Regions from separate parts of the Streptomyces sp. NPDC030995 genome, predicted to be linked through region 1. Evidence: riboswitches for the same ligand, from Rfam matches in the RefSeq annotation. Region 1 holds a riboswitch; the other holds the start of a gene.
What was found. Region 1 has a riboswitch for ZMP and ZTP ahead of ACZ45T_RS26940 (bifunctional 5,10-methylenetetrahydrofolate dehydrogenase/5,10-methenyltetrahydrofolate cyclohydrolase). Riboswitches for the same ligand answer to the same signal wherever they lie in the genome.
Positions count from the first base shown of each region.

Region 1 (9,656 bases):
TCATGTCGAGTTCCTTGCCCAGCTCCTCCGGGGTGGGCTCGCGGCCCAGGTCCTGGAGCATCTGGCGCTGCACGCGGGCGAGCTTGTTGATGATCTCGACCATGTGCACCGGGATGCGGATGGTGCGCGACTGGTCGGCCATGGCACGCGTGATCGCCTGGCGGATCCACCAGGTCGCGTACGTGGAGAACTTGAAGCCCTTGGTGTAGTCGAACTTCTCCACGGCGCGGATCAGGCCGACGTTGCCCTCCTGGATCAGGTCCAGGAAGAGCATGCCGCGGCCGGTGTAGCGCTTGGCGAGGGAGACCACGAGGCGGAGGTTGGCCTCCAGCAGGTGGTTCTTCGCGCGGCGGCCGTCCTCGACCAGGATCTCCAGCTCGCGCTTGAAGGCGGGCTTGTGGTCCTCCTCCTCTTCGAGCTTGTACTCGGAGAACAGGCCCGCCTCGATGCGCTTGGCGAGCTCCACCTCCTGCTCGGCGTTGAGGAGCGGAACCTTGCCGATGAGCTTGAGGTAGTCCTTGACGGGGTCGGCGGTGGCGCCGGCCACCATGACCGTCTGCGCCGGGGCGTCGTCCTCGTCGTCGTCGGACAGGACGAAGCCCTGGGTGCCGCCGGCCTTGGGGGCCTCTTCCTCGGCCTCGTCGACGAGGTCCTCGGCTGCCCAGTCCTCGCCCTCGGCCGCGGGGGTCTCACCCTCGTCGGCGTCCTTGGCGCTGGTCTTCTTCGCCGCGGCGGTCTTCTTCACCGCGGTCTTCTTGGCGGCGGTCTTCTTGACCGTGCGCTTCTTCGGCTCGGCGGCGGCCTCCGCCGACGCCTCGTCCTCGATGGCGGCGGCCGGCGAAGCGGATATCGCCGTGGCCGTGGCCGTGGCGGCCGAGGTCTTGCGCGCGCCGATGGGGCGCGGCGCGGCGGGGGCCTTCTTGGCCACGGTGCGGGCCGGGGCGGCGGCAGCCTTGCGGGGCTTCTTGGCGGCAGCCTTGGTGGCGGGGGCCGCGCTGACGTGAAGGGCGACACCCTCCTCGTCCAGGACCTGGTTCAGGCTGCGCAGGACCCGCTTCCACTGGTCCACCGGGATGCGGCCGGCCTCGAAGGCCTGGCGCACGTCGTCACCGTTGATGTGACCCTGCTCGCGGCCGCGCTCGACGAGCGCGACGAGGGCCTCCGATTCGGCGATCTCCGGAGGGAACGTACGGGACGGGCTGAGCGACACAAGGAGCCTCTCGTTGCGAACAGATAAGGGGTGAGCGGGACATCATCGCGCGAACTTGGGAAACAGACCCGAGGGGGGTCTCTATTCCGGGCCGCGCGAGGACGCCTGTCGGTTCATCGCATGCCCGAGTCGATTCGTTACGCGCTGAATTGAGTGACCTGCGCCACGCTGTGGCCACGCAACCCGATCCGGCCCGGATCCGTCCGCCCTCGCCGTCAGCCCGTTTTGCGGGCTTCGATGAGGAAGCGGGCGGTGTGCGCGACGAACGGGCCTTCGCGTTCGATCCGTTCGTGCAGCTCCCGCAATCGATCCCGGTACTGCCCGACCGTGAAGCCGGGCACCATCCAGATCACCTTCCTGAGAAAGTAGATCACGGCTCCGATGTCATGGAACTCCGTCCGCAGTCGCTCGGAGCGCAGATCGACGACTTCGAGGCCCGCCCCGGTGGCAGCGGCGACCGCGTCGTCGGGGTGCCGGCCGCGCCGGACCTCCTCCGGCTGCGGGCCGAGGAAATACTCTACGATCTCGAAGACGCTCGCCGGACCCACCTGCTGCGAGAGGTAGGTGCCGCCCGGAGTCAGCACCCGCGCGATCTCCTCCCACCAGATGGTCACCGGATGCCGGCTGGCGACCAGCTCGAAGGCCTCGTCGCCGAAGGGCAGCGGCGGCTCGTCGGAGTCCGCGACCACCACCGCGCCCAGCGGGTGCAGCAGCCGGGTCGCCTTCTCGATGTTGGGCGGCCAGGACTCGGTGGCCGCCATCAGCGGCGGCAGCGGCCCGGAACCGGCGAGGACCTCGCCGCCACCGGTCTGGATGTCCAGCGCGGACCGGACCCGGGCCAGGCGCTCCGCCAGCAGCCGCTGGTAGCCCCACGAGGGACGCTGCTCGGTGGCCCGGCCGTCGAGCCAGGAGAAGTCCCAGCCGTCCACGGAGACGGACTCGGCCTCGGCGACAAGATGGTCGAAAGTACGCGTCATGCATTGATCGTCCCAGGTCGGGCACCGGTCAACCACCGGATTGGTCGACTACAGTGGTCGGCGGGCCGTGACTGGCGTTCGGGTGGATCACCACCGGGGAGCGGCCCGGCGTACTCCGGTACGTCGATTGCCGCGCGCCTGGGCGAACCGCGAACCGCGATCCGCAGCGACGTTCAGGAGACCCCGTGACGACTGCCCAGACTGCCACTGCCTCTGCCCAGCTGATGGACGGCACCGCCCTCGCCCGCCGCATCTCGGAGCAGACCGCCGCCTACGCGGCGAAGATCACCGAGCGCACCGGCACCGCGCCCTGCCTCGCGACCGTGCTGGTCGGCGAGGACCCCGCCTCCGTGACCTACGTCCGGATGAAGCAGAACCGCTGCGCCAAGGCCGGGATCACCTCCCGCCACGTGGAGCTGCCGGCCGAGACCACCACCGAGGAACTGGTGGCCACGCTCACCGCGCTCTCCGAGGACCCGGAGATCAGCGGCATCCTGCTCCAGCACCCCGTCCCGCACCACATCGACGAGCGCGCCGCCTTCGAGGCCATCGCCCCCGGCAAGGACGTCGACGGGGTCACCATGCACTCCTTCGCCGCCATGGGCTTCGGGCTGCCGGGCTTCGTCTCCTGCACCCCCGGCGGCATCATGCGCCTGCTCGCCGCCTACGACGTGGACCTCACCGGCAAGCACGCCGTGGTCGTCGGCCGCAGCGCGATCCTGGGCAAGCCGGCCGGGATGCTGCTGCTGGAGCAGAACGCCACCGTCACCTACTGCCACTCCCGTACCGTCGACCTCCCCTCGATCGTGCGCCAGGCCGACGTGCTGGTGGCGGCCGTGGGCAAGGCCGAGTTCATCCGGGGCGAGGACATCAAGCCGGGCGCGGTGGTCCTGGACGCCGGCTACAACGAGGGCAACGTCGGCGACGTCCACTTCGAGTCGGCCGCCGCCCGCGCCTCGCTGATCACCCCGGTACCGGGCGGCGTCGGCCCGATGACCATCGCCGTCCTGCTGGAGCAGACCGTCCAGGCGGCCGCCGCGCAGGCCGGGCTGGAGCTGTCCGACCTGGTCTGAGCCGACCGGGTCCGAGCCGACCGGGTCCGAGCCGACCTGGTCTGAGCCGACCGGGTCCGAGCCGACCTGGTCTGAGCCGGCCTGGCCTGAGCCGGCCTGGCCTGAGCCGACCTGATCCGCATCGACCGACGCAGCACGAACGCCCCGGACCCCACGGTCAGGGGCGTTCGTGCTGCGTCGTCCGTCACAGGGCCCGGCTGACGGGGTTGGCCGGGCCGACCCCGTCGCCCTCCTGGTCCAGCCCGGCGATCCTGCGTTCGGCGGCGGTGAGCGGCGGCGCCTTGAGGGCGCCCTCGCCGGACGCGCGTAGCACGTGCCAGATCACCGACGGGCGCAGCCAGTGGGCGGGCGAGGTGCTCATGGTGAGGACCTTGAACAGGGCGGCGGTGAGCGCCTCCTCGGTGGTGGCGCCCGTCATCAGGCGGTTGACGTAGGCGTTGAGCAGTCCGGCGCCGGCCCGCGGCTTCATGCCGGTGGCCCCGGGATAGAGGATGTCCTGCGAGGTGGCGAGGTCCCAGGCGATGGCCACCTGCGGGGCGATCGCGCGCTGTGCCTCGCGGCCGATCGCGGGGTGGGCGAGCCCCTTGGCCCGGAGCAGGTGGCGGACGGCCAGCAGCCCCTTGGCCGCGACCGTCATGCCCTGCCCGTACAGCGGGTTGAAGGTGGCCACCGAGTCGCCGACCGCGAAGAACCCGTCGGGCAGGTCGGCCTTCTCGAAGTAGACCCGCCGGTTGGCGGTGCCCTGGGTGACGGCGACGTCCGTGAGGGGCTTCTTCCCCTCCAGCAGCTCGCCGACGATCGGATCCCGGACGCCCTTGGCGAAGGGAATGAACCGGTCGGGGTCGCCGGTCGGCTGGCCGCCGCGGGTGCCGGACAGGGTGGCCTGCCACTGGCCGTTCTCGATCGGCACGATGGTGGCCGTCTGCCCGGGAACGGGCACGCGCGGGTCGGACTGCACGTTGATGATGGGGAAGCCCGACTCGTGGGCGCCGGCCGGGGCCTCGAAGATCCTGGTCGCGTAGACGAGCCCGGAGTCGACCTCGGCCTGCCGGATACCGCTCACCCCCAGCTCCTGGAGCCAGGTCCGGGCCCGGGAACCGCGCCCGCTCGCGTCGACCACGAGGTCGGCGGTCACCAGCCTGCCCTGTTCGTCCGGGGTGTCGACGCGGACGCCTATGACCCGGGCCGCGGTGCCCTCCAGGCCCCGGACCCGGCTCCGCTGGAGGGTGGAGACCCCCTTCAGGGCGGTCACCCGGGCGCGGACCACCGAGTCGAGGAGGTCGCGGCTGCACGAGATGTTGAACTGCTTCTCCCCGCAGCGCGGGATCCAGCCCTGGGCGGTCTTGGTGACCAGGTCCGTGGGCAGGCTGCGGCGGATGGCTCCGGCGGCCGTCCAGTCCTCGGTGATGCCGGGCAGTATCTGCTCGATGGCGCGTGCCCCGCCGGACCACAGGAGGTGGGTGTGCCGGGCCTGCGGGAGTCCACGCCGCGGCGCCGGGCCCTCGGGCAGCGGGTCCGCGTCGATGATCGTGACCGTCGTGTGCTCGGCGAGGACGGCGGCCGCGAGGAGGCCGGCCAGGCTGCCGCCGATGACGACGGCGTGGCGGGGCGGTGAAGACTGGGTCATCGTGTGGTGCTCTCTGTCAGGGCCGTGCAAAGGCATCGGCGGAGGAAGTGCGTCGGCGGGGAGGTGCTGGTCACGTGCGGTGACTCATGGAGCGTTCCCCTCCCCGGTCTCCGCCGGACGGCCCAGCTGGCCCTCCCGCGCGAGCAGGTCGTCCAGGTGGTCGGCGAGCGACTTCCAGCCCCGCGGGGAGAGCCGGCCGGCCCGCGTGACGATGCTCCGTACGTCGTGCGAGCGCATCACGGCCAGCATCGGGTTCTCCTGTTCCCGCTCCGCGGACTCCAGTTCGCGGGCGATCCCGGTGAGGGTGGTGGCCAGGGCCTCGGTGTCGTCGGCCAGCAGGAAGCCGCCTTCGACGCCGTAGAAGCGCTGGATCCCGGCGGCCGCGGCGAGGTTCGGCAGGCCCTCGCCCTGGGCGAGGCGGGTCAGCGACTGCCCGGACGCGTCGAAGGACTTGGCGATGGCGGCGAGGGAATGGGGCTGCCCGTCCTCCCGCGGGCGGGTGCGGCGCAGGTGCTCGAACCGCTGGCGCACCTGTTCCCTCAGCGGGAGGCGGGGCGGTCTGCCGTCGAGGGTGAGCCGGATGGCCTGCGGGGTGATGCCGGTGAGGTACGAGAGGTGCTCCAGGTCGTCCGCGCCCTGAGCGCCGGCCGCGCCCGCCGCGCCCGCCGCGCCCGCCGCGCCCTCCGCGCCCTCCGCACCGTCCTTGCCGTCCGAGGCGAGGGCGAGGGCCCGTGCCACCGCGCTCTGGTGGTCGGCGAGGAGGAAGCCGGCGTATACGCCGAAGAACCGCTGTACGCCCGCCGCGTGGCCCAGCCGCGGCAGTCCGGCGCCGGCGTTGAGGGGGCCGAGAGAGGCGCCAGGTGCGTCGAAGTCGGAGGCGATGGCGGCCAGCGGCCACTCCCGGCCGTGTTTGTCGCGGCGGGTGGCGCGCAAGCGCAGGAAGCGTTCGTGCACGCGCCGCTCCAGCGGCACTTCGGCAGCGCGGCCCGCCACCACCGCGGGTATGCGGGCGGGTTCCACTCCGGACAGGTGGCTCAGCCGCTCCGGCGCCAGTACGTCGGCCGGGTCCTGGCCGCGCCGCTCGGACAGCTCCTCCACGCGCCGCCAGATCGCGGCGAGGTCGGGTCGGGCGGCGGCTCGCACCGGCGGATTCTCCAGATTCTCCATAAGTCGACAAGACGTTCGAGTGGGCTGGGCTGCGTGAAGCGTAACCGCCCGCCCTCTGCCGAACCAGCGGAAACCCAACGTTTCCTGCCGTTCACCTCAAAGAACGTTGGCATGACCCCGGAGGTAATCGACCCCGCCGCAGCCGCCCGGCAAGGTGGGGGCATCGGGTTCCGGGGGCGCGCACTCGGCTCCGGAACCCGGGTCCCACCAGCGCATTCGACCCTCGACGGAGGCTGATCCGCCATGTCCGCAACCCTGCTCGGCACCCTCGCCCGCACCTCGGCGCCGCAGACCATGCTGCGCCGGTTCCTCGCCCTCGACTCCGTGGTCACCACCGGGAACGGGCTCGCGTACGTCGCCTTCTCGGCCCCGTTGGGGCGGCTGCTCGGGGTCGGCCAGGACGTGCTGCTGGAACTGGGCCTCTTCCTGACCGTGTTCGGCGCCGGGGTCGGCTGGCTCGCCTCGCGCCGCCGGCCGCCGGCCCTCCCCGTGAAGTTCGTCATCGAGGCGAACTACCTCTGGGCGGCGCTCAGTCTGGTGTCCCTGCTGGTCTGGTTCGCGCCCACCACCGCCGGCCTGCTGTGGATTCCGATGCAGGCCGTCACCGTGGCCTCGTTCGCCCTGCTCCAGCAGCTCGCCCTGCGCTCAGTCGCCGAGTGAGCGCAGGTACTTCACCGTCGCCGGGTCGGCCGGGAGGAAGGTCTCGATGGCCAGCTCGGCGACGGTCACGTCCATGGGCGTGTTGAAGGTCGCGATCGACGACACGAAGGACAGCACGTGGCCGTCGTGCTCGATGAGGAGCGGAAGCGCGATGTACGCAGCGGGCTCGTCCGGTTCGCCGTCGCCCGGGCGCTCGGCGACCGGGTAGGCGGAGACCTCCTCGTACAGCACGCGCAGCGGCTCGGACCGGGCCAGCGCGATCTGCCGCTCCATCTGGGCCAGCAGGTGCCCCCGCCACTCCCGCAGGTTGAGGATCTTCGGCGCCAGGCCCTCGGGGTGCAGGGTGAGCCGCATGGCGTTCAGCGGCGGAACCAGCAGGTGCTCCGGCAGCCCGTCCAGCAGCATCGCGATGCCCGTGTTGGCGGCGACGACGTCGTACGTGGCGTCCACCACCAGCGCCGGGTAGGGCTCGTACCCGGTCAGCAGCCGCTGGATGCCCTCGCGCAGCGTCTCCATCGACGGGTCGTCCAGGGCCGTCTGCGCGTAGTGCGGGGCGTAACCCGCCGCCAGGAGCAGGGCGTTGCGCTCCCGTACCGGTACGTCGAGACGGTCGGCGAGCCGCAGCACCATCTCCTCGCTCGGCCGGGACCGCCCGGTCTCGATGAAGCTGATGTGCCGGGACGAGGAGTCGGCGCGGCCCGCCAGTTCCAGCTGGCTGATACCGCGCCGCTCCCGCCACGTGCGGAGCAGGGAGCCGACCGTGGGCGTCGTGGTGGTCATGCTCACGACGGTAGCCGAGCGTGTCCCACCGGGTCAGCCCAGGTCGAAGACGTTCCGCAGGCCGAGACGGTAGCGCCACGCGTCGTGCCGCTTGACGGACTCCAGCTCCGGCGCCCGGTACATCGGCCGGACCGCGCACCGCGCCAGGCCGGAACCGTCCCGGTCCAGCAGGGAGTTGACTGCGGCACGGGCCGAGGCGTTCGCGCCCTCCATCGTCGCCAGGTCGATGTCCACCGACACGTAGTCCCCGCTGAGGAAGAAGTTCGGGATGCGGGTGCCCGCACTGGGCCGGTTGTGGAAGGTGCCGACCGGGTGGATCAGCAACTCGTCCTGATTGGTGGGGTGCGGGGTCCCCAGGCCGTCCACGCCCGGGTCGAGGAACCAGGAATGCAGCTTGGAGTCGCTCAGCAGGGTCTTCCCGGTGTCGTTCAGGGAGGCCTTCAGCTGCGCCCACACCTCGCGCGCCACCTCTTCGCGCGTGCACTGCTTGGCCGTCTTCCCGTAGAGGATCCCGGGCTTGTCCCACTCCGAGATGTCCACCGACAGGCAGTCGACCGCCGTGCCGTCCCCGTAGTCGGCGGGGAAGTTCCGGGACGGCCAGTGCTCGGCCTGCTGGATCGCCGTCAACGACCAAGGGGAGTCGATGCAGTTGAGGTGGCCGTGCACCAGCGGGGCCCGCTCGGTCAGATAGAACTGGATGCCGGTCATCCAGTCGGTCTCCAGCTTGTCGCAGCGCCCCAGCATCGGATCGGCCGCGCGCAGCCCCGCGCTCCAGGTCCGGCGGGCGTGCTCCACGGGCAGCGCGCTCACGTAGTGGTCGGCGACGACGGTCTGCCGGGCGCCGTCCGGGCCATCGACGGCCACCCCGCTCACGCGGCCGCTCCCGTACTGCACCTCCCGTACGGTCCACCCGATCCTGAACTCCACGCCGAGGGACCGCAGATGGGCCTCCCACGGGTCGATCCAGGCCTCGTTGGTCGGCAGGTTGAGGATCCGGTCCGGCGGGCCGTCCGCCCCGCGTCCCAGCAGGTTGAAGACGAAGGCCTCGCCGAGGGTGCCGACCGTACGGGTGGAGGCCTCCTCGGCCTTGGTCGCCACGATGTTGCGGGTGATGCCGACGGCGAGGATGCGCTGGTACTCGTTCGACATCTGCTCCGCGCGCACGAAGTCCCACCAAGGGGTCCGCTCCCAGACCTCGCCCCGCCGCTCGTCGCAGCTGGTGAGGAAGACCAGCACGCGGTCGACGAAGTACGCCGTCTCGTGCAGCGGAAGCCGGACCAGTGACTGCAGGATGCCGGTGAGGGCCCGCCGCAGCTCGTCGGGCGTGAGCTCGGCGGGGGAGTGGTCGGGCCAGGGGATGGGCCCGCGCAGGTCCTCGCGCCCGGCCGCCCGCGCGAACATCATCTCGCGCGGGGCGACGAGGTTGTCCCACACCCCGTTGGCGTTCCCGGGGAAGGGGATGCGCCGCATCGTGTCGGGCAGGTTGTGGTAGATGCCGGGGATGAAGCGGAAGCCGTGCTCGGCCGGGAGCGGCCTGCGGCCGCCGCGGGCGCTGCCGGGCACGTCCATGCTGCGGGCCTTGCCGCCGAGCGCCCGGCGCTCGTACACGGTGACGGCGTAGCCGCGCTCGGCGAGTTCGTGCGCCGCGGTCAGCCCGGCCACCCCGCCGCCGAGGACGGCGACGCGGCGGCCGTTCGGCGGCGTCGCGGTGGTGGCCGCCGCCGCCGGGGTGGTCACGGCCGCCGACAACGCGCCGGCGGCGGCCGCCGCACTCGCGCCCGCGATGAACGTACGCCTGGAACTGCCTGTGCTGGCCATTGCGAATGCCCCCTCGTTACCGCTGGTAACAGTCACGTTCGGCGCAGGAGCATATGGGGGGCGCGGTGGGCGCGGAAGGACACTGAAGTACCCGAGTGCACTATGGCGCGAAAGGGTCGCTCCGGCGTGCACTGTGGGAACCTTGACACCACGTCACGGGGAAAGGGAGCCGCTGCATGCCGAGTGAGCCGCTGTCACAGAAGGAGATCGAGGACCGGCTGAGGGAACTCCCCGGCTGGGCCTTCGAGGACGACCGGATCTTCCGCACCTACCGGCTGGGCACGCACTTCGCCGCGAGCGCCCTCGTCGTCCACATCGCCACCGTCCAGGAGGAGTTGAACCAC
Region 1 covers NZ_JBVIFS010000021.1:8,293-17,948, forward strand. The annotation lists gene ACZ45T_RS26930 (RNA polymerase sigma factor) at 1-1,210, opposite strand, end outside; gene ACZ45T_RS26935 (methyltransferase domain-containing protein) at 1,426-2,187, opposite strand; ZMP/ZTP riboswitch at 2,245-2,338, shown strand; gene ACZ45T_RS26940 (bifunctional 5,10-methylenetetrahydrofolate dehydrogenase/5,10-methenyltetrahydrofolate cyclohydrolase) at 2,412-3,260, shown strand; gene ACZ45T_RS26945 (NAD(P)/FAD-dependent oxidoreductase) at 3,445-4,887, opposite strand; gene ACZ45T_RS26950 (hypothetical protein) at 4,972-6,030, opposite strand; gene ACZ45T_RS26955 (hypothetical protein) at 6,298-6,714, shown strand; gene ACZ45T_RS26960 (helix-turn-helix domain-containing protein) at 6,700-7,494, opposite strand; gene ACZ45T_RS26965 (hydroxysqualene dehydroxylase) at 7,528-9,312, opposite strand; gene ACZ45T_RS26970 (4a-hydroxytetrahydrobiopterin dehydratase) at 9,489-9,656, shown strand, end outside.

Region 2 (9,656 bases), on a different contig from region 1:
CCAGACCCCGTCCGAGCCTTGCTCGTAGAGCGCGAAGCCCTCGCAGACCCACTCGGCGGCGTACTCGGCGAGGGTCGTGAACGCCACGTCCATCGCTTCCTCGGAGATCCCGTGGGCGACCGTGACGTGCGGGTGGTACGGGAAGGCCAGCTCGCGGCTGAGCGGCCCCTGCGGGTCGCGGACCTCGCCCTGGAGGCGGGTGCAGCCCGCGGCGCCCTCGACGACCTTGACGAAGACGACCGGCGAGAGGGGGCGGAAGGTTCCCGTCCCGCCCAGCCGCATCCGGAAGGCCCGGAAGGCGGCCGCGACCTCGGTCAAGTGGGCCCGGATGGCCGGGAGCCGGTCCGCTTCCACCTCGGTGGGCGGCACGAGGGTGACATGCGTGGGGATGCCGTGCGCGGCGGCGTCCCCGAAGCCGGCGCGCAGCTCCTGGAGCTGGCTGCCGTACGGCTCCGGGACCGCGATCGAAACGCCGAGCGTTACGGTCCCCATGTCTCTCCTCCGCTTGTCTCCGTGGACTGCTGCCGCCCCAGTGTGGCGGCAGCACCCCCCTTCTTGCCAGGGCCCTCGGCCCGTAGGTGCGTTCGTCAGTGCTTGGCGGGCAGCAGACCGAGGTGGTCGTAGGCCTGCGCGAGCGTCTCGGCGGCGACCGCACGGGCCTTCTCCGCGCCCTTGGCCAGGATCGAGTCCAGCGTCTCCGGGTCGTCCAGGTATTCCTGGGTGCGCTTCTTGAACGGTGTGACGAAATCGACCATCACACCGGCCAGGTCGGTCTTCAGCGCGCCGTAGCCCTTGCCCTCGTACTTCGTCTCCAGCTCGGAGACCGTCTCGCCCGTGAGGGTGGAGTAGATCGTGAGCAGGTTGCTGACGCCGGGCTTCTTCTCGCTGTCGAAGCGGATCTCGGCCTCGGTGTCGGTGACCGCGCTCTTGATCTTCTTCTCGGTGACCTTGGGCTCGTCGAGGAGGTTGATCAGGCCCTTGGGCGAGGACGCGGACTTCGACATCTTGATCGCCGGGTCCTGGAGGTCGTAGATCTTCGCGACCTCCTTGACGATGTGCGCGGCGGGGAGGGTGAAGGTCTGGCCGTAGCGCTGGTTGAAGCGCTCGGCCAGGTCGCGGGTCAGCTCGATGTGCTGGCGCTGGTCCTCGCCGACCGGGACGGCGTTCGCCTGGTAGAGCAGGATGTCGGCGACCTGGAGGATCGGGTACGTGAACAGGCCGACGGTGGCGTTGTTCACCCCGCCCTTGGCGGACTTGTCCTTGAACTGCGTCATCCGGCTCGCCTCACCGAAACCGGTGATGCAGTTCATGACCCAGCCGAGCTGCGCGTGCTCGGGCACGTGGCTCTGGATGAAGAGCGTGCAGCGCTCGGGGTCCAGACCGGACGCGAGGAGCTGCGCGGCGGAGAGGCGGGTGTTCGCGCGGAGATCCTTCGGATCCTGCGGCATGGTGATCGCGTGCAGGTCGACGACCATGTAGAAGGCGTCGTGCGTCTCCTGCAAGGCGACGTACTGGCGGATGGCTCCGAGGTAGTTCCCGAGGTGGAACGAACCGGAGGTGGGCTGGATGCCGGAGAGCGCGCGAGGACGATCAGAAGCCATGCCTTCATTCTCTCAGGTGCGGGGGCGGGCTCTGGCCCGCCGCTGGCCGGAACCTTCCGGGCCGCGGGGGCGGTGCCGGTGCCGTGCGGGGGTACCGGGCGGTATCAGGGCGGCCGGATCTCCCCGGCCGAGCGACCGCTTTCCGCCGCGCCGCTGCTGGGGCTCCGCCCCAGACCACACGCCTCAAACGCCGGCGAGGCTGAAAGACCGGGGCTCCGCCCCGAACCCCGCTCCTCAAACGCCGGAGGGGCTGAAACATCCAGCCCCCCGGCAGCCGGGCCGCAGGGTCAGGACAGCGGGAGACCCGGGGCCGGGAAGGCCGACATCAGGGACGTGACCTCCGCGCGGACCGCGGCAAGGGCCTGCTCGTCCCCCTTGGCGGCGGCGTCCACCGAGCGCGAGATCCAGTCGGCGACCTGCGGCATGTGCTCGACCCCGAGCCCCCGCGACGTCAGCGACGGCGTTCCGATCCGGACGCCCGACGGATCGAACGGCTTGCGCGGGTCGAACGGGACCGTGTTGTAGTTCACGACGATCCCCGCCCGGTCCAGGGCCTTGGCCGCGACCTTGCCCGGCACGTCCTTCCCCGTCAGGTCGATCAGGATCAGGTGGTTGTCCGTACCGCCCGAGACCAGGTCGAAGCCCCGCTCCAGCAGCGCCGCGGCCAGCGCCTTCGCGTTGGCGACGACCGCGTGCGCGTACGACACGAAGGACGGCTGCGCCGCCTCGTGCAGCGCCACCGCGATACCTGCCGTCGTCTGGTTGTGCGGGCCGCCCTGGAGGCCCGGGAAGACCGCCTTGTCGATCGCCTTCGCGTGCTCCTCCCGGCACATCAGCATCGCGCCGCGCGGACCCCGCAGGGTCTTGTGCGTCGTGGTGGAGATGACGTCCACGTGCCCCGCCGGGGACGGGTGCGCGCCGCCCGCGATCAGGCCGGCGATGTGCGCCACGTCCGCGACCAGGATCGAGCCCGCCTCCTGGGCGATCGAGGCGAAGGCCGCGAAGTCGATCGTGCGCGGAAGCGCCGTACCGCCACAGAAAATGATCTTCGGCCGCTCCGCCAGCGCCAGCTCGCGCACCGCGTCGTAGTCGATCAGGCCCGTGTCGGGGCGGACCCCGTACTGCACGCCCCGGAACCACGAGCCGGTCGCCGAGACGCCCCAGCCGTGCGTCAGGTGCCCGCCCATCGGCAGGGCCATGCCCATCACGGTGTCGCCCGGCTTCGCGAAGGCCAGGTACACGGCCAGGTTGGCCGGCGAGCCGGAGTACGGCTGCACGTTGGCGTGGTCCACGCCGAACAGGCCCTTCGCCCGCTCGATCGCCAGGGCCTCGACGCGGTCGATGTTCTGCTGGCCCTCGTAGTAGCGGCGGCCGGGGTAGCCCTCGCTGTACTTGTTCTGCAGCACGGTGCCGGAGGCTTCCAGGACGGCCGCGGACACGTAGTTCTCACTGGGGATCAGGCGCAGGGTCTCCGCCTGGAGCACTTCCTCCGCGGCGACGAAGGACGCCAGCTCGGGGTCGGTCGCGGAAAGGGCGGGGTGGCGGCTCGCGGACATGGCGGGCTCCTCCGGGGTCGATGTGATCGGTACCCCGCGAGGCCCAGGCGAGCGGCCTTGTGTGCGGTCGAACGCGCACGGCTCCCCCGGAGTTCGTTCTCCGTGCGCCAGTCGCCGTGCGTACCCCTCACCTTAGCGGGCGTGGCTACCGTGGCGGCCGCGCTGAAAGGAAGGTTTCTGCATCGGGGATACGAGCGACGATATGGAAGCGACGATATGAAGGTGACGCCACCCTCGTCACCGGTTCACCTGGCAAGACCGACGATCGGAGACCCCGTGTCGACAACTGCTGATGCCATCCGCTCCGCCGACGCGCACAGCGCGCACAACTACCATCCGCTCCCCGTGGTCGTCGCATCCGCGGACGGCGCGTGGATGACCGACGTGGAGGGCCGCAGATACCTCGACATGCTCGCCGGATACTCCGCGCTCAACTTCGGCCACGGCAACCGCCGCCTGATCGACGCCGCCCGCGCGCAACTGGAGCGGGTCACCCTCACCTCGCGCGCTTTCCACCACGACCGCTTCGCCGACTTCTGCACCGAACTCGCCGCCCTGTGCGGCAAGGAGATGGTGCTGCCCATGAACACGGGCGCGGAGGCCGTGGAGACGGCGGTGAAGACCGCCCGCAAGTGGGGCTACGAGGTCAAGGGCGTCCCGGACGGCCAGGCCAAGATCGTGGTCGCGGCCAACAACTTCCACGGCCGGACGACGACCATCGTGTCCTTCTCGACCGACCACGAGGCCCGCGACCACTACGGCCCGTACACCCCCGGTTTCGAGATCGTCCCCTACGGCGACCTGACCGCGCTCGACGCCGCCGTCACCGCCAACACCGTGGCCGTGCTGCTGGAACCGATCCAGGGCGAGGCCGGGGTTCTGGTGCCGCCCGCCGGATACCTGGCCGGCGTACGGGAACTGACGCGCGAGCGGAACGTCCTCTTCATGGCGGACGAGATCCAGTCGGGGCTGGGGCGCACCGGCAAGACCTTCGCCTGCGAGCACGAGGGGGTCGTCCCGGACGTCTACATCCTCGGCAAGGCGCTCGGCGGCGGCGTGGTGCCCGTGTCGGCCGTGGTCGCCGACCGGGACGTGCTCGGCGTGTTCAAGCCCGGCGAGCACGGGTCCACCTTCGGCGGCAACCCGCTGGCCTGCGCGGTCGCCCTGGAGGTGATCGCGATGCTGCGCTCCGGCGAGCACCAGCAGCACGCCGCCGAACTCGGCGACCACCTGCACCGGGAGCTGAACCTGCTGGTCGGCGGCGGCGCGGTGACCGCCGTACGCGGCCGCGGCCTCTGGGCGGGCGTGGACATCGACCCGGCGCTCGGCACGGGCCGTGAGATCTCCGAGAAGCTGATGGAGCTCGGGGTCCTGGTGAAGGACACCCACGGCTCCACGATCCGGATCGCCCCGCCGCTGGTGATCAGCAAGGAGGACCTGGACTGGGGCCTGGACCAGCTCCGGTCGGTCCTCTCCGCCTAGCTGCGCAACTAGAGGATCACGTGGGGCAGGAAGCGGGCGTACTCGTCCGTGACCGGCCCCGCCGATTCGCGGATGCCGAGCCCCGCCGCCTCGTCCTCGACGACCCACGCGCCGAGCACCACCCGGTTGCCGTCGAAGTCGGGCAGCGGGGCCAGCGCCTGGAAGCAGTACCGCTCCCCCTCCTCCGGTACGAACGGCTCGCCGTCCGCGCCCGCTTCGTGGAGGGTGACCCCGGCGCCCTCGCGCCCCAGCAGCGGCTTCGCGACGTACCCCGTACCTCCGGCGTCGGCCAGCTCGCGCGGGCCGTCGAGGTAGGCGGGCAGCAGGTTGGGGTGCTCCGGGAAGAGCTCCCACAGGATCGCGAGCAGCGCCTTGTTGGACAGCAGCATCTTCCACAGGGGCTCGATCCAGCAGGTGGTGCCGGAGCCGCCGCCGTGGTCGTACGTGCCGAGGACCTGCGGGCCGAACTCGTCGGTGGCCAGCCACTCCCACGGGTACAGCTTGAAGCAGCTGCGGATGAAGCGGAGCTTTTCGTCCACGAACCGGCCGGACAGGCTGTCCCAGCCGATCTGCTCGACGGACAGGGCCTGGGTGTCCAGGCCGGCCTGCTCGGCGGTCTCCTGGAGGTAGGCGACCGTCATCAGGTCCTCGCCGAGCTCGTCGGTCTCGGAGTGCGCGAAGTGCAGCGGGCCGGGCGGCAGCAGCTCGGCCTGCCGGCGCCAGGCGTCGACGAGGCGCTCGTGGAGGGAGTTCCACTGGTCGGCGCCGGGGAACCGTTCCTCCATCCAGAACCACTGCGGGCTGGCCGCCTCCACCAGGGAGGTGGGGGTGTCGGCGTTGTACTCCAGCATCTTGGCCGGGCTGCCGGTGCCGTCGTAGCGCAGGTCGAAACGGCCGTACAGGGACGGCTGTTCGGCCCGGCGGCGCCAGGACTCGGCGATCTGCTCGGCGAGCCCGGCGTCGGTGATGCCGAGGTCGGCGAAGCGGTCGTGCTCGACGATGTGCGCGGCCGCGGCCAGGCACATGGCGTGCAGTTCCTCGACGACGTTCTCCAGCGCCTCGACCTCGGGGAGGGAGAAGGAGTAGTAGGCGCTCTCGTCCCAGTAGGGGCGCAGCGAGTCGTCGGGGTAGCGGGTGAGGGGGTAGATCAGGCCCTGCTCCTCGACGGTCTTCTGCCAGCCGGGGCGGGGCTCGATGCTGTGCCGCTGCATGGAGGATCAGCCGCCGGAGGAGCCGGAGCCGGTGTGGCCGCCGATGCCGCCGCGGGTGACCGCGGACTTGTCGAAGCTGCCGCCGGAGACCTTGCCGCTGACGACGGAGCCGCCGTAGTAGTACGCGCCGCGCCCGCCGCTCTTGCACTCCTTGTTGTTCAGCTTCTCCAGCGTGGCGCGGGACGCGCAGCGCTTGTCCGGCTCGTCGCTGCTGCCACAGGCCACGAGCGTGGCCGCGAGCAGGCCCATGCCGCCGAGTGCGACGGCGCCGGAGCGCATACGGCGCTGGTTGGTGCTGCTGTCCATGTCTGCTGTTCCCCCTAGAGGCGTGCTGCCGACAGACTAGAGCGGGGCCCCCGGCCGATGGAATCCAGCCGCCGTGAGATCCGTGACCTAGAGTCAGTTCGTGCTCATTGGGATGATTTGTGCGCTCGGTGCGGCAGTCTGCTTCGGCACGGCGTCGGTTCTGCAGGCGGTCGCGACGCGAGCGGCGGAGCCGGGCACGGGGTCCGGAGTGGACGCGGCCCTGTTCCTGCGGGCCGTGCGGCAGTGGCGGTACCTGGCGGGGCTCGGCCTGGACGCGGCCGGCTTCGTGCTCCAGATCATCGCGCTGCGCCATGTCCCGATCTATGCGGTGGGTGCCGCGCTGGCCGCGAGCCTCGCGGTGACGGCGGTGGTCGCGGCGCGGCTGCTGCGGGTGCGGCTGTCCCGTACGGAGTGGGCCGCGGTGGGGGTGGTGTGCGCGGGGCTGCTGATGCTGGGGCTCGCCTCCGGCGAGGAGGGCGCGAAGACCGGGTCGCTCGCGCTGAAGCTGGGGCTGCTCGCGGTGGCGGGGCTGGTCCTGGTGGTCGGCGCGGTGGCGGGCCGCCTCCCGGACGGCCCGCGGGCGCTGGTCCTCGGCCTGGCCTCGGGCACGGGCTTCGGGGTGGTGGAGGTCGCGGTCCGGCTCCTCGACTCGGTCCTGGACCTGCGCAACCCCGCGTTCTACGCCCTCCTGCTGGGCGGCGGTGCGGCCTTCCTCCTGCTCACCTCGGCCCTGGCCCGCGGCTCGGTGACCACGGCGACGGCGGGCATGGTCCTCGGCGAAACGATCGGCCCCGCGGTGGTGGGCGTCGCCTGGCTCGGCGACCGCACCCGCGAGGGCCTGGCGTGGCTGGCGGTGGCCGGCTTCGTGGTGGCCGTCGCCGGATCCCTGGCCCTGGCCCGCTTCGGCGAACCCGACCCAGCCGCGCCGGGAAAATCCAGCCCCGCCGGCGTTTGAGGCGCCCTTTCAGCCCCGCCGGCGTTTGAGGCGCCCTTTCAGCCCCGCCGGCGTTTGAGGCGCCCTTTCAGCCTCGCCGGCGTTTGAGGCGCGGGGGGTCCGGGGGCAGCGCCCCCGGCAACGGCGCCGCACCCGGCAGGCCCCGGCCCCGGCCCCGGCCCCGGCGGGAGCCTCACGGCAGCGCGGCGGAAAGGGCCGCCAGCGTCGGCGCCCACGCGCTGTCCGACGGAGTCCCGTAGCCGACGACCAGCGCGTCCCGCGGAGCGAGCTCGGCCTCCGGATGCCGGAACCGCGCCAGGCCGTGCACGGCCAGATCCTGCCAGGCCGCCGACTGCAGCACCGACCTCTCCGTCCCCACGGGAAGGTCCAGCACCGCGTGCAGCCCCGCCGCGATCCCGGACACGGCCACCCGCCCGCCCACCGCCGCCACGAGCTCGTCCCGCCGCCGCCGGTAGCGCAGCCGCATCCCCCGCACGTGGCGGTCGTACGCCCCCGAGGTGATGAACTCGGCGAGCGTGAGCTGCTCCAGCGCGCTGGAGGTCCAGTCGTTAAGTCCCTTGACCGCCAGGACCTCGTCGAGCAGCCCCGGCGGGACCACCATCCAGCCCATCCGCAGCCCCGGGGCGAGGGACTTGCTGGCCGTGCCGAGGTACACCACCCGGTCCGGGTCCAGGCCCTGCAGCGCCCCCACCGGCTGGCGGTCGTAGCGGAACTCCCCGTCGTAGTCGTCCTCCAGGATCAGCCCGCCCGTGGTCCGCGCCCAGTCGACCGCCGCCGCCCGCCGGGCCGGGGTCAGGGCGGCGCCCGTCGGGAACTGGTGCGCCGGGGTCAGGAGCACCGCGCCCGCCGCCCCGGTCAGCTCCCCCGTACGGGCGCCCTCCCCGTCCACCCCCAGCGGTCGCGTCCGCAGCCCCGCCCGCTCCAGCACGTCCCGGTGGAAGTCCAGGCCGTACCCCTCCACCGCCACCTCCCGCACCCGTCGCGCCCGCAGCGCCCCCGCCAGCAGCCTCAGCCCGTGCACGAAGCCCGCGCAGAGCACGATCCGCTCCGGGTCCGCGTACACCCCGCGCGCCCGCGCCAGGTAGTCGGCGAGCGCGCGGCGCAGCTCGACGCGGCCCCGCGCGTCGCTCCCGTAGCCGAAGGCCTCGTTCGGCGCGTCGGTCAGCGCCCGCCGGGCCGCCGAGAGCCAGGCCGCGCGCGGGAAGGCGCCCAGGTCCGGGGAGCCGGGCTGCAGGCTGTACGAGGGCCCCGCGCGCACGGGGTGCCGTACGCGGGCGGCGGCGGCGGTGCGGCGCGGGCGGGCCCGTTCGGCGACGCGGGTGCCGGAGCCCTGGCGGGCCGTCAGCCAGCCCTCGGCGACGAGCTCGGCGTACGCCTCCGCGACCGTGTTCCGCGCGATGCCCAGGTCGGCGGCGAGGGTACGGGAGGACGGCAGCCGGGTCCCGGCCGGCAGCCGGCCGCTGCGCGCGGCCTCCCGCAGCGCCTCGGTGAGCCCGGCCCGCAGGCCGCGCCCGGCGGACAGGTCCAGATGCAGGTCGGCTCCGAAAGTGGCCCACGATTGCGTCATGGATATGGACCATATCTCTGGGCCGCCTGCCTCCTAGGGTGGATCACATGACGACGACCACAGCCACCACCGAGACCGCCCACGAACACACCCCGCGCATGCAGATGGCGAAGCTCGCCCCCGAGGTCTACAAGGCCGTACTGGCCCTGGAGATCGCGGCCAGGAAGGGCCTGGACCCGGCCCTCGTCGAGCTCGTCAAGATCCGTGCCTCGCAGATCAACCACTGTGCCTTCTGCCTCGACATGCACACCAAGGACGCGATCGCGGCCGGCGAGAGCGTCGACCGGATCGTGCTGCTGGGCGCCTGGGAGGAGTCGCGGCACTTCTACACCGAGAAGGAGCTGGCCGCGATCGAGTTCACCGAGGCCGTCACGGTCCTGACGGACGGTTTCGTGCCGGACGAGGTGTACGCGAAGGCCGCGAGGCACTTCGAGGAGCGCGAGCTGGCCCAGCTGATCGCCGTCATCGCGACGATCAACGTCTGGAACCGGATCGGCGTCACGACCCGCCTGGTGCCGGGCCACTACACCCCCGGCATGTACAAGTAGGCCTGATCTAGGCCTGATCGGGCCGTCCCGTCCGGTCCGTCCCGTCCGTCCCGTCAGTCCGGCCTGAACGAGTCCACGGCCGCCGTCAGGTTCGCGCGCAGCGCCGGACCGTCGGTGGCCGGACCCGCCACCAGAACCGCCCACCGGCTGCCGTCCGCGGCGGCGGTGATCCGCTCGATCCCGCGGCGGCGGCCGCGGGACTCCGCGCTGTCGTACTCGTAGACCAGCTCGCAGGACGCGCCGGCCGACGGGGCGAGGGAGACCTCCCGGTAGCCGCTGTTGGCGCTCAGGTGCGTGGAGGAGGTCCGCAGCAGTTCGCACGCGTCGACGCCGGCGGGCTCGGTGACACGGAAGATCTGGAGCAGTGCGCTCCGGTCGCCGGGCCGGCGGTAGAAGGAGCCGTTGCCGTTCTCGTTGAGGCTGCGCTCCC
Region 2 covers NZ_JBVIFS010000001.1:174,684-184,339, reverse strand. The annotation lists gene ACZ45T_RS00885 (2'-5' RNA ligase family protein) at 1-492, opposite strand, end outside; gene trpS (tryptophan--tRNA ligase) at 588-1,601, opposite strand; gene ACZ45T_RS00875 (serine hydroxymethyltransferase) at 1,889-3,157, opposite strand; ZMP/ZTP riboswitch at 3,192-3,282, opposite strand; gene rocD (ornithine--oxo-acid transaminase) at 3,434-4,639, shown strand; gene ACZ45T_RS00865 (glutathionylspermidine synthase family protein) at 4,648-5,850, opposite strand; gene ACZ45T_RS00860 (hypothetical protein) at 5,857-6,156, opposite strand; gene ACZ45T_RS00855 (DMT family protein) at 6,269-7,111, shown strand; gene pdxR (MocR-like pyridoxine biosynthesis transcription factor PdxR) at 7,284-8,678, opposite strand; gene ACZ45T_RS00845 (carboxymuconolactone decarboxylase family protein) at 8,726-9,226, shown strand; gene ACZ45T_RS00840 (hypothetical protein) at 9,280-9,656, opposite strand, start outside.
Region 2: linked by a shared signal. The riboswitch ahead of ACZ45T_RS00875 (serine hydroxymethyltransferase) and the one ahead of ACZ45T_RS26940 (bifunctional 5,10-methylenetetrahydrofolate dehydrogenase/5,10-methenyltetrahydrofolate cyclohydrolase) in region 1 are both predicted to bind ZMP and ZTP.